3 regions of the Lactobacillus sp. B4015 genome follow, and region 1 is predicted to be linked to each of the others. Evidence: predicted binding sites of a transcription regulator. Region 1 holds the regulator's gene; each other region holds the start of a gene.
The links. The regulator HrcA, encoded in region 1, represses chaperone genes, less so after heat shock. The targets are predictions, from matches to a motif close to TTAGCACTCNNNNNNNNNGAGTGCTAA.
Positions count from the first base shown of each region.

Region 2: a site for HrcA is predicted at 1,203-1,229, ahead of J3U71_RS05125 (ATP-dependent Clp protease ATP-binding subunit). Genes of this name have one in related genera too.
Region 3: a site for HrcA is predicted at 1,680-1,706, ahead of clpP (ATP-dependent Clp endopeptidase proteolytic subunit ClpP). Genes of this name have one in related genera too.

Region 1 is NZ_JAFNOY010000005.1:35,007-38,296, reverse strand. Features, by position in the region: gene truB (tRNA pseudouridine(55) synthase TruB) at 1-283, shown strand, start outside; gene ribF (riboflavin biosynthesis protein RibF) at 305-1,237, shown strand; gene hrcA (heat-inducible transcriptional repressor HrcA) at 1,376-2,425, shown strand; gene grpE (nucleotide exchange factor GrpE) at 2,438-3,031, shown strand; gene dnaK (molecular chaperone DnaK) at 3,050-3,290, shown strand, end outside.
Region 2 is NZ_JAFNOY010000004.1:87,928-91,217, reverse strand. Features, by position in the region: gene ptsP (phosphoenolpyruvate--protein phosphotransferase) at 1-541, opposite strand, end outside; gene J3U71_RS05135 (phosphocarrier protein HPr) at 541-807, opposite strand; gene J3U71_RS05130 (hypothetical protein) at 920-1,102, opposite strand; gene J3U71_RS05125 (ATP-dependent Clp protease ATP-binding subunit) at 1,271-3,290, shown strand, end outside.
Region 3 is NZ_JAFNOY010000004.1:152,113-155,402, forward strand. Features, by position in the region: gene J3U71_RS05410 (class II aldolase/adducin family protein) at 1-655, shown strand, start outside; gene clpP (ATP-dependent Clp endopeptidase proteolytic subunit ClpP) at 1,063-1,647, opposite strand; gene J3U71_RS05420 (SH3-like domain-containing protein) at 1,820-3,290, shown strand, end outside.

The DNA of each region.
Region 1 (3,290 bases):
AAGTTCTGGTTTTATCATTGATCAAGCGGTTAAACTTGATCAAATTATTGCTCATCCTGATGAAGTGACCAACTTTATTCAACCAATTGATGCCTTTTTTAAGGATTATGAAACTTGTGATTTAACTAATGGTCAATGGCTAAAAGTAAAAAATGGCAATTCAATTCCTTTGAAAACGAATGCAAAAAGGGTTGCATTAAGGTACAATAATAGCGTTAAAGCAATCTATCAAAAGGATGATGCTGTTTATCGCCCTGATTTGATGCTGTTACAAAACGAATAGGTGAAATGAAGGTTATTTATCGTGCACATTATCCATTTAACTTACCCCATCGGCGAAAAGCTATTTCCAACTAATATTATCTTAGCGCTTGGTTTTTTTGATGGTGTCCATCTCGGACACCAACAGTTAATTAAAATTGCCAAAAAAAAGGCAGACAACAAGCACTTGCCCTTGGTTGTAATGACCTTTGACCGTCATCCTAAAGAGGTTTACCAAAATTCACAAGTTACCTATATAGATAATTTAGGTGAAAAAGCCTATAAAATGCAAAAACTTGGTGTTGACTATTTATTGGTCATGCATTTTAATGAGCAATTTTGCCAGTTAACAGCACAAGAATTTGTTGATAACATTGTCGTCAAACTGGGTGCTGACACGGTAGTGGCTGGCTTTGATTATACTTATGGTCCCAAAGATATTGCTAATATGAAAAATTTTCCTAAATTTGCTAGAGGCAGATTTGAAATAATTGATGTTCCGAAACAATCTTATGATGGGCAAAAGATTGGCTCGACGGAAATTAAAAAGGCAATTACTGCTGGTCAGATGGACTTAGCACAAAAACTTTTGGGTGCGCCATATGTTATGTCTGGGACAGTAGGTCATGGTCTGCGTAATGGACATAAATTGGGCTTTCCTACAGCTAATCTAGTATGGGATACTAACAAAGTGGTGCCAAAGGTTGGCGTGTATGCAACCCGAACTAAAATTAAGGGTCAATGGTATGACTCAATGACCAGTGTTGGCTATAATGTAACTATTAATGATAATAAGAAGATTTTTATTGAATCTAATTTATTTGGGTTTAATGAAGAAGCTTATGACGAGGACATGGTTATAAAATGGTACAAGTATACACGTGGTGAGATTAAGTTTGCTAACTTGAACGAGTTAAAAATGCAGATGAAACAAGATGAAGCTCAAATAAAGGCTTATTTTGCGCAGAGAAACTAATAAATTCTTCCGGTTAATTAGAAAACTGCATTTTGTCAGAAAAAGTTTAGCACTCGACTTGACATTCTGCTAAAAACTAGTATCATAATAATTGTTAGCACCTGATAAGTATGAGTGCTAAAAGTGAGGGCGATTTTTATGTTGACCGAACGTCAAGAATTAATTTTAAAGACAATTATTAATGATTTTACGCAAACGCATGAACCGGTTGGATCTAAGACGGTCATGAATCAGTTGCCAATTAAAGTTTCGAGTGCAACTATTCGTAATGAAATGGCTGCTTTGGAAGAGAAGGGATTACTTGAGAAAACACACCTTTCCAGTGGACGCGTACCGTCTACTGAAGGTTATCGGTATTACTTAGATAATTTGCTTGAACCTCTTCAAATCCCTTCGTCTGTTTACCAGAAAATTGTTAGTCAATTAGATCAGCCTTTTCACCAAGTCAACGAGATTGTGCAGGAAGCTGCCAAAATTCTTTCTGACTTGACTAATTATACTGCTTTTGCGGAGGGACCAGAAAATAGTGATTTAACTATTACTGGCTTTCGAATCGTACCGTTATTCAATCGCCAAATTATGGCAATCTTGGTAACCAGTGATGGTAACGTCCATAGCCAAGTTTACAGCTTACCTTATAATGTACATGGTGATGAAGTAGAAAAAGCTGTGCGGATGATTAACGATAAACTCGTAGGAAAAGATTTAAGCGAGATAACTCCTACCTTGCTTAATCAGACTTTAGGTAAAAAGCTAACGAGCAATCATGTAAGCGAACTAATTGATTTAGTTGAAGATGTTATTAACGATGCTGCTAGTGAGCAGATGTATGTTGATGGTCAAATCAACTTATTGAATAATAGTTCGTATGATGATGTTTCTAACTTGCGTTCACTATATGAATTGATTGATCACAATGATTTGATTTCTAATTTTGTTGATGACAAGATTAATTCAGAACGTGGTAAATATCCGGTACGTGTAAGTTTGGGTTCTGAATTGTCAAATGATTTGTTAAGAGATTATAGTCTGCTTACGGCAGAGTATAGCGTTGGCTCCCATGGCAAGGGCATAATTGCTTTACTTGGTCCAAATAATATGCCATATTCACAAGTTATTGGCCTTTTGGAATATTTTAGAAATGAATTGGCTAAGAAACTGCTTGAATATTATGGCAGGTTTAAATAAAGGAGGTTAGCCGTGAGTAAGGAAAAATATGTTAGCGAAAAAGATTTGGCTAAAAAACAAAGTCAAACAAAAAAGGCTAAAAAAGATGAGAAAAACAAAGTAAATACTAAGGCTGACGAGCACAAAGATCAAAATTCTGCAGAAAAAAAGCTTGCGGAAAATTTAGCCAAAGCTCAAGAAGAAAAGAAAGACTTGGAGGATAAATTCCTTCGTAGTCAAGCGGAAATGCAAAATATGCAAAATCGCTACAATAATGAGCGTGCACAATTAATCAAGTATGAATCACAATCTTTAGCAAAGGATGTTCTACCAGCAATGGATAACCTTGAACGTGCCTTGAATACTAAAGTAGATGATGAAGCTTCTAAACAACTTAAAAAGGGTGTCCAAATGACCTTGGATGCTTTGATTAAGGCGATGAAGGATCATGGTATCAGTGAAATTGAAGCTGAGGGAGCTAAATTTGATCCTAATTTACATCAAGCAGTACAAACCATAGAAGCTGAAAATGATGAACAAAAAGATCACGTTGTTCAAGTTTTACAAAAAGGATATTCATATAAAGATCGTACACTAAGACCAGCAATGGTTGTTGTTGCACAATAATTGAAAGGAAGATTATTAATGTCAAAAGTTATCGGTATTGACCTCGGAACCACTAACTCAGCAGTAGCAGTTTTAGAGGGTAAAGAACCAAAGATTATTACTAACCCAGAAGGTAACCGTACCACTCCCTCCGTTGTCGCATTTAAAGATGGTGAAATTCAAGTAGGTGAAGTTGCTAAGAGACAAGCAATCACTAACCCTAACACAATCTCATCAATTAAGCGTCATATGGGTGAGACCGATTACAAGGTAAAAATTG
Region 2 (3,290 bases), on a different contig from region 1:
AACCTTTAACAAACTTTTTGTTTAACTGCGCAGTATCACTTGGAGTTAAGTCGTGTGCAACAACGATAACTTCGTGATCAATTGATGCAGGATTTGGCAATTCTTTACCTAGCAGGTGAGCCATAATCCGTTTAGAAACATCGCGAACGTCTGCAGCACGCTGTTGCATATATGCGTTATCGGTCATTCCTTCAAAAATCGTAATGAATTTTTGAGCGGTTTCATCTAGCGCAGCTTCGCTATTGACCTTTTGCTCCTTGATTTCATTCTCAATTGCCCCCGTAAATTCAGGGTCATTCAAAATCATCAAATGTGCTTCAAAGACTTGTGCTTCGTCTTCTCCTAAACTTTTTTTGGCACTGTCGCGAATTTGCTCAACTTCCGCAGTTGAAACTTCAATTGCTTTTTTGTAACGAGCTAATTCGCTGTCAACATCGCTAATTGTTGTCTTTGTATACGTAAGATCCGGTTCAACCAAGAGGTAGGCTGGTGCTACAGCAATACCATCACTTGCAGCAATTCCTTTTAATGTCCTGGTCATTATTCAGCCAAACCCTCTTTTTTCATTGTTTCAGAAATAGCAGCAATTGCGTCTTTTTCGTCATCGCCATCAGCACTAATTGTAACATCGGCATTCTTACCAACACCAAGTGACATAACACCCATGATTGACTTCAAGTTAACTGACTTGCCATTGTATTCAAGATTAATGTCTGAACCAAACTTTGAAGCAGCTTGAACTAACAAAGTTGCTGGACGAGCATGAATACCTGTTTCTGCAATAACATGAAAATCGCGTTTTTCCATTATAAATATCTCCTTTGAATTGAAAAAATCAAACCGGTAGTAAATACCTATTCCTGTATTAGACTATCATTTTTTTGTGAATTAGACAATATAAATGTAACAGTTTACATCATTAAAGTTCAGACTTTGATTGAGTGTAAACTATTTTGCCTCCTCGCAAGGCTTTGCCAGTTATATTCTGTCTTTTACCAAAAGATCTTAAAGCAGCTTGAAAATTAAAGGCTTCTTCAGGTTTAACTTCATAATGATCTAATTCACCATTTGCCAACTGCTCCAGAATTTCTTGATAATCCAAATTTACCACCGTTTCTATAAAACATATTCCATCCTTAGCAAAAAATTTGCTAAGGCTTATTTTAGCATATTTACCATGTAGACAGAAAAGGTTTTGAGTTTTAGCACTTGATTATTGCGAGTGCTAATTATATAATTTAATCATTGAAAAGAAAGGCGGTATAACATAATGCTTTGTCAAAACTGTCAAAAGCGACCTGCCTCAATTCACCTTTTTGCAAAGGTCAATGGGCAAAGCCGCGAAATTAATTTATGTCAACAATGCTATCAAGAACTTCAACAACAAGGAAATATTAATATGAATAATGATAATAATGGTTTCTTTGGCGATTTTAACGATTTATTTAACTTTAGTAACGGCAATAACGGTATGAATGGCAACCCTAACAATCCGGGAATGAACCCAGGTAATCCTGGTAATCCAAATAATGGTGGAAATGGACGGTCATTGCTCGATCAATATGGTACAGATTTAACCGCATTGGCAAAAAAAGGTAAAATTGATCCCGTCATTGGTCGTGATAAAGAGATTGCGCGTGTCATTGAAATTTTAAACAGAAGAACCAAAAACAACCCGGTCTTAATTGGTGAGGCTGGGGTTGGTAAGACTGCTGTCGTAGAGGGCTTAGCCCAACAAATTGTGGACGGTTCAGTGCCAGCCAAATTACAGGATAAACGAATCATTTCACTAAATGTTGTTTCACTTGTTCAGGGCACCGGGATACGTGGTCAATTTGAACAGCGCATGCAGCAGCTTATCAAAGAACTGCAAAATCATGATGATATCATCTTATTTATTGATGAAATTCATGAAATTGTTGGTGCCGGTAATGCTGAAGGCGGAATGGATGCTGGAAATATTATTAAGCCTGCACTAGCTCGCGGTGACTTACAGCTTGTTGGTGCAACAACCTTAAAAGAATACCGCGAAATTGAAAAAGATTCCGCTTTAGCTCGTCGATTCCAACCAGTTGATGTTAAGGAACCATCAGTTGCAGAAACTATCCAAATTTTAAAAGGTATTCAAAAGCGGTACGAAGACTATCACCATGTTCACTACACCGATGATGCAATCAAGGCCGCCGCTGAATTGTCTGAGCGCTATATTCAAGACAGATTTTTGCCCGACAAGGCTATCGATTTACTTGATGAAGCGGGTTCTCGCATGAATTTGACAATTCCCTATGTTGATAAAGATAAAATAAAGGAACGAATAAATGCGGCACAACAATTAAAGCAGGATTCCCTGAAAAATGAGGACTACGAAAAAGCTGCTTATTATCGTGATCAAATCGAAAAATATAATAAGATGAAAGATCAAAAAGTTGATCCTGATAAGTCACCAATTATTACTAGCAAGATCATGAACAAGATTGTCGAAGAAAAAACAGGTATCCCTGTTGGCGACTTACAAAAACAGGAAGAAAGCCAACTGCAAAATCTTGCTTCAAACCTAAAAGCACACGTAATTGGTCAGGATAAGGCGGTTGATAAGGTTGCCCGCGCAATTCGCAGAAACCGGATTGGCTTTAACAAGTCCGGCCGTCCTATCGGTTCATTTCTCTTTGTTGGTCCAACGGGTGTGGGTAAAACCGAGCTTGCTAAGCAGCTCGCCAAGCAAATGTTTGGTTCAGAAGACGCTATGATTCGTTTTGATATGTCTGAATATATGGAGTCATACTCAGTTTCGAAATTAATTGGATCAGCACCTGGCTATGTTGGTTATGAAGAAGCAGGTCAACTAACTGAACGAGTTCGGCGCAATCCGTACAGTCTGATTTTATTAGATGAGATTGAAAAAGCTGATCCTTCAGTTATGAACTTATTCTTGCAAATTCTGGATGATGGCCGTTTAACCGATTCACAAGGACGGACGGTTTCCTTTAAGGATACCATCATTATTATGACTTCTAATGCTGGTCAAGGAATTAAACAAACCAGTGTAGGATTTGCTGCTGAAAATTCTAGTGAACATCCCGACTCTGCTAGAAATTCAATGAGCCAGTTCTTCAAACCGGAGTTTTTAAACAGGCTGGATGACGTCATTGAATTCAATGAATTATCTAAAGAAGACTTAATCAAGATTGTTAACTTAATGCTAAATGAAGTTAACAGTATGGTTAAGAATCAAGGAATGCAAATTACTGTTACCGACGATGCTAAAGAAAAATTAGTTGAAGAGGGTTACA
Region 3 (3,290 bases), on a different contig from region 1:
GACTAATGTGGCTGGGGGAAACATTTCGGTAAAAATTACTCCCGATGAGACTTTTTCATATGATGATCAGACCTACTATTCTGGTCATGACTATCTCCTTATGACACCTACATTTATGTCAGAAGCTTGGTTTTCGAAGTTGAATGCATCACAAGTTTTAGTCGTAGATCTAGCGACTGGTAAGAAATTAGCCGGAGAAGGTCGATTAACACGAGAAATTAATATGCATATTGGAGCATATGAGGCAAATAAGGAAATTAGAGTTGTTTATCATTCACATGCACCAAAAAGCATGTTTTGGGCCACTTTAGGACAAGATATGCCTAATTTAACCGAAATCACGTCCTTCAATGTCCCATTAGGTAAAATTAAATGTTTACCATATCGAGAAGCATGTAGCAAAGAACTTGCAGATTTAGTTCATAACGAATTAGTAAAGTTGGGTAAAGACGCAAAAGAGAACATTTTTTTGTTAAACAGTCACGGGGTTTTGATTACTGAAACAGATTTGCATGCTGCGACAGAAGTTTTAGAAACAGTGGAATGGAACGCAGAAATTGCTTACAAACAAACAATTTTTAAAAAGCTTGGAATTATTGATCACTATCACTCTCGCGGTAAGAACACCGATGGTATGACCGAATTAAATAATTAATAACAGATATTTTTAATAGTTTCGTCGTAAAAGTACTTCTTAATAATTAAATAAAAATATAGTTATTAAAGTACTTTTTATAGCAAGTTATGTAAAAAGTAGTTACATTTATAGCTTAAATGACACTAGGTAAAAGAAAAATATTAGTAAGAATCAAGAAGGCAAGAACATTATTACTAACAATAATGAGCTGTTTTTTCAAGATAATGTATAGCTTAAATGATCTTTTTTAGCTGTCCGATTTAAAGTAACTTGCAGGAACTAATTTAGTTAAAATAAATAATTAGTTTTAACTGTATACTTTGATTAAAAGTGTAAAAGAAAGTAAAACTAAAAAGAAGGTAAATCACCATGTAGTGAGTTACCTTCTTTTGTTAAAGTTTAAACTAGTTTTTAAAACTATTGTACTATTTTTTTTGATTAACCATAATTTCGTCAATTAAACCGTAATCTTTTGCTTCTTGTGCAGTCAGGTAATTATCACGTTCGGTATCCTTTTGGATTTTTTCTAGTGGCTGACCAGTTGTTTCGTGTAAAATCTTATTAATCTTTTCACGACTCTTTAAAATTTCATTGGCTGCAATTTGAATATCGGTTTGCTGACCTTGTGCACCGCCCAAAGGCTGATGAATCAAGACAGTTGAGTTTGGTAAAGCAAAGCGCTTACCTTTAGCTCCACTTGTCAAAAGAATTGATGCCATTGATGCGGCCATACCAATAGCAATAGTTGAAACATCTGATTTGATAAAGTTCATGGTATCCATGATTGCCAAACCAGATGTAATTACACCGCCAGGTGAATTAATGTATAATGAAATGTCCTTCGTATTGTCTTGGGCATCAAGGAATAATAATTGTGCAATAATTGAATTGGCCATATCATCATTAATCTCACCACTAAGCATAATAATTCGATCTTTTAACAAGCGTGAGTATATGTCATAAGCACGCTCGCCACGGGCAGTTTGTTCAATAACTGTAGGTACAAGCATTTTTTTACCTCCTGAATTAAAATTCATATCTATTAGCACTCTAATAAGTACAGTGCTAATTAAATCACTTACATCAAACCCTGTCAATGAAAGTGTATTAATTTTGTATTCTAAGTTACAACATTCTTATTATATAATACGAAGAGTAAACTAAATTTTTGGAGGAATAATTTTGAAGCTTATTAAAAAAATAGCAACAATGACGACAGCATTGATAGTCTGCTTACCAGCAACGACTGGATTGTGTGCAACTCCAGTTGCAGCTGATTCCAGTACTACGCAGCAAACACCAACACAAAACAATTCTAATAAGAATTCTGTCTCTGATACAGTTGACAATAATGAAAATAATGGTGAGAGCGCTGACGATGACGACGGCAATGGTAATAACAATACGGATGCAAAAACGCCGACAAATCCGAAAAATCCTAATGATGGGGATAATGGCGACGAAGACAAAGAAAATAAAAAGAAGCCAAAACAGATTATTACTGGCTATGCCATGATGACCAAAGTTGCCGGTAATAAGAATTATAAAGTTTGGCAAGATGTTAAAAATGGTAGGGTTGTCAAAAAAGTCGCTGACGGCATCAATTTCCAATACAATCACATTCAATCTGACCAATTGATTGAAACAAAGAAATACCGCTACTGGCGAATTTATGTTGACGGTCGTAAGGTCGGCTATGTCAATGAAAATTATTTTGCAAGAAATGAAATTGCTGTCCCTAAAACAGTCAGTTTAGTTCTTAATGATGGCTATGAATTTCCTACAAGAGATGCCATTTCCTATGCAACTAACTATATGGGAACAGTTATTGACAATGATAATGTCAAAGTGTCGCGTGATACCATACCATGTGCTACTCCAAAAACTTATAAAGTAAAATATACATATGGTAAGGCTACTGCTACTGTTAAAGTTACTGTCAGAAAGAGTACTAAAGAGGGAATTGCCGACCCAGACGTAACTAACAGTTTACCAGCTCAACCAGGTACTAATGACCATCAAGCATGGAAAACACACTATGGTTCTTCAGTTAATTATGTTAGTCCAACTGAATATTCTCCGGAAACTGAAAAACACACTTTGACAAGCGGTAATTTAACGCTAAAGACTAAATTCTATCAACCAGTTTTACTCAGTGTTAAAGACCCTAGTGATGATAATATTAACCGTGTAGGTCATATCCCAGAAGGCGTTACTGTGTCAAAGGGATGGGCATATACTAGTTTATTAAGCCATACATATTTAAGGTCAGGCCATATTGTAGGTTATGATTTAAATAAACTAACTAGTCCTTATAACGCTCAATACTTACTTGATATGTCACAAAAGGATTTTAACAATTATGTAAAGCACGTTAAAGTTAGTCCTTATATTCCGATTGGTCACGGTCAAGCTATGGGTTCAAGTGACAAATATATCTACGTCTTGAACAATGATAATACCTTGAAGGAGAGCAGTGATTCTGAAGAATTATTACAAATTCGGAAGAGCGACTTGCAAATTAATAAGATTTGGACCATTAAGACTTGGGTTGGTGACCAAGACAATCCACGTTACTTCCATAACGGTGTTGTGATGAATGATTATGAAATGTATACTGTTTATCACGATGTTAAGAATAATCGCTACGAAT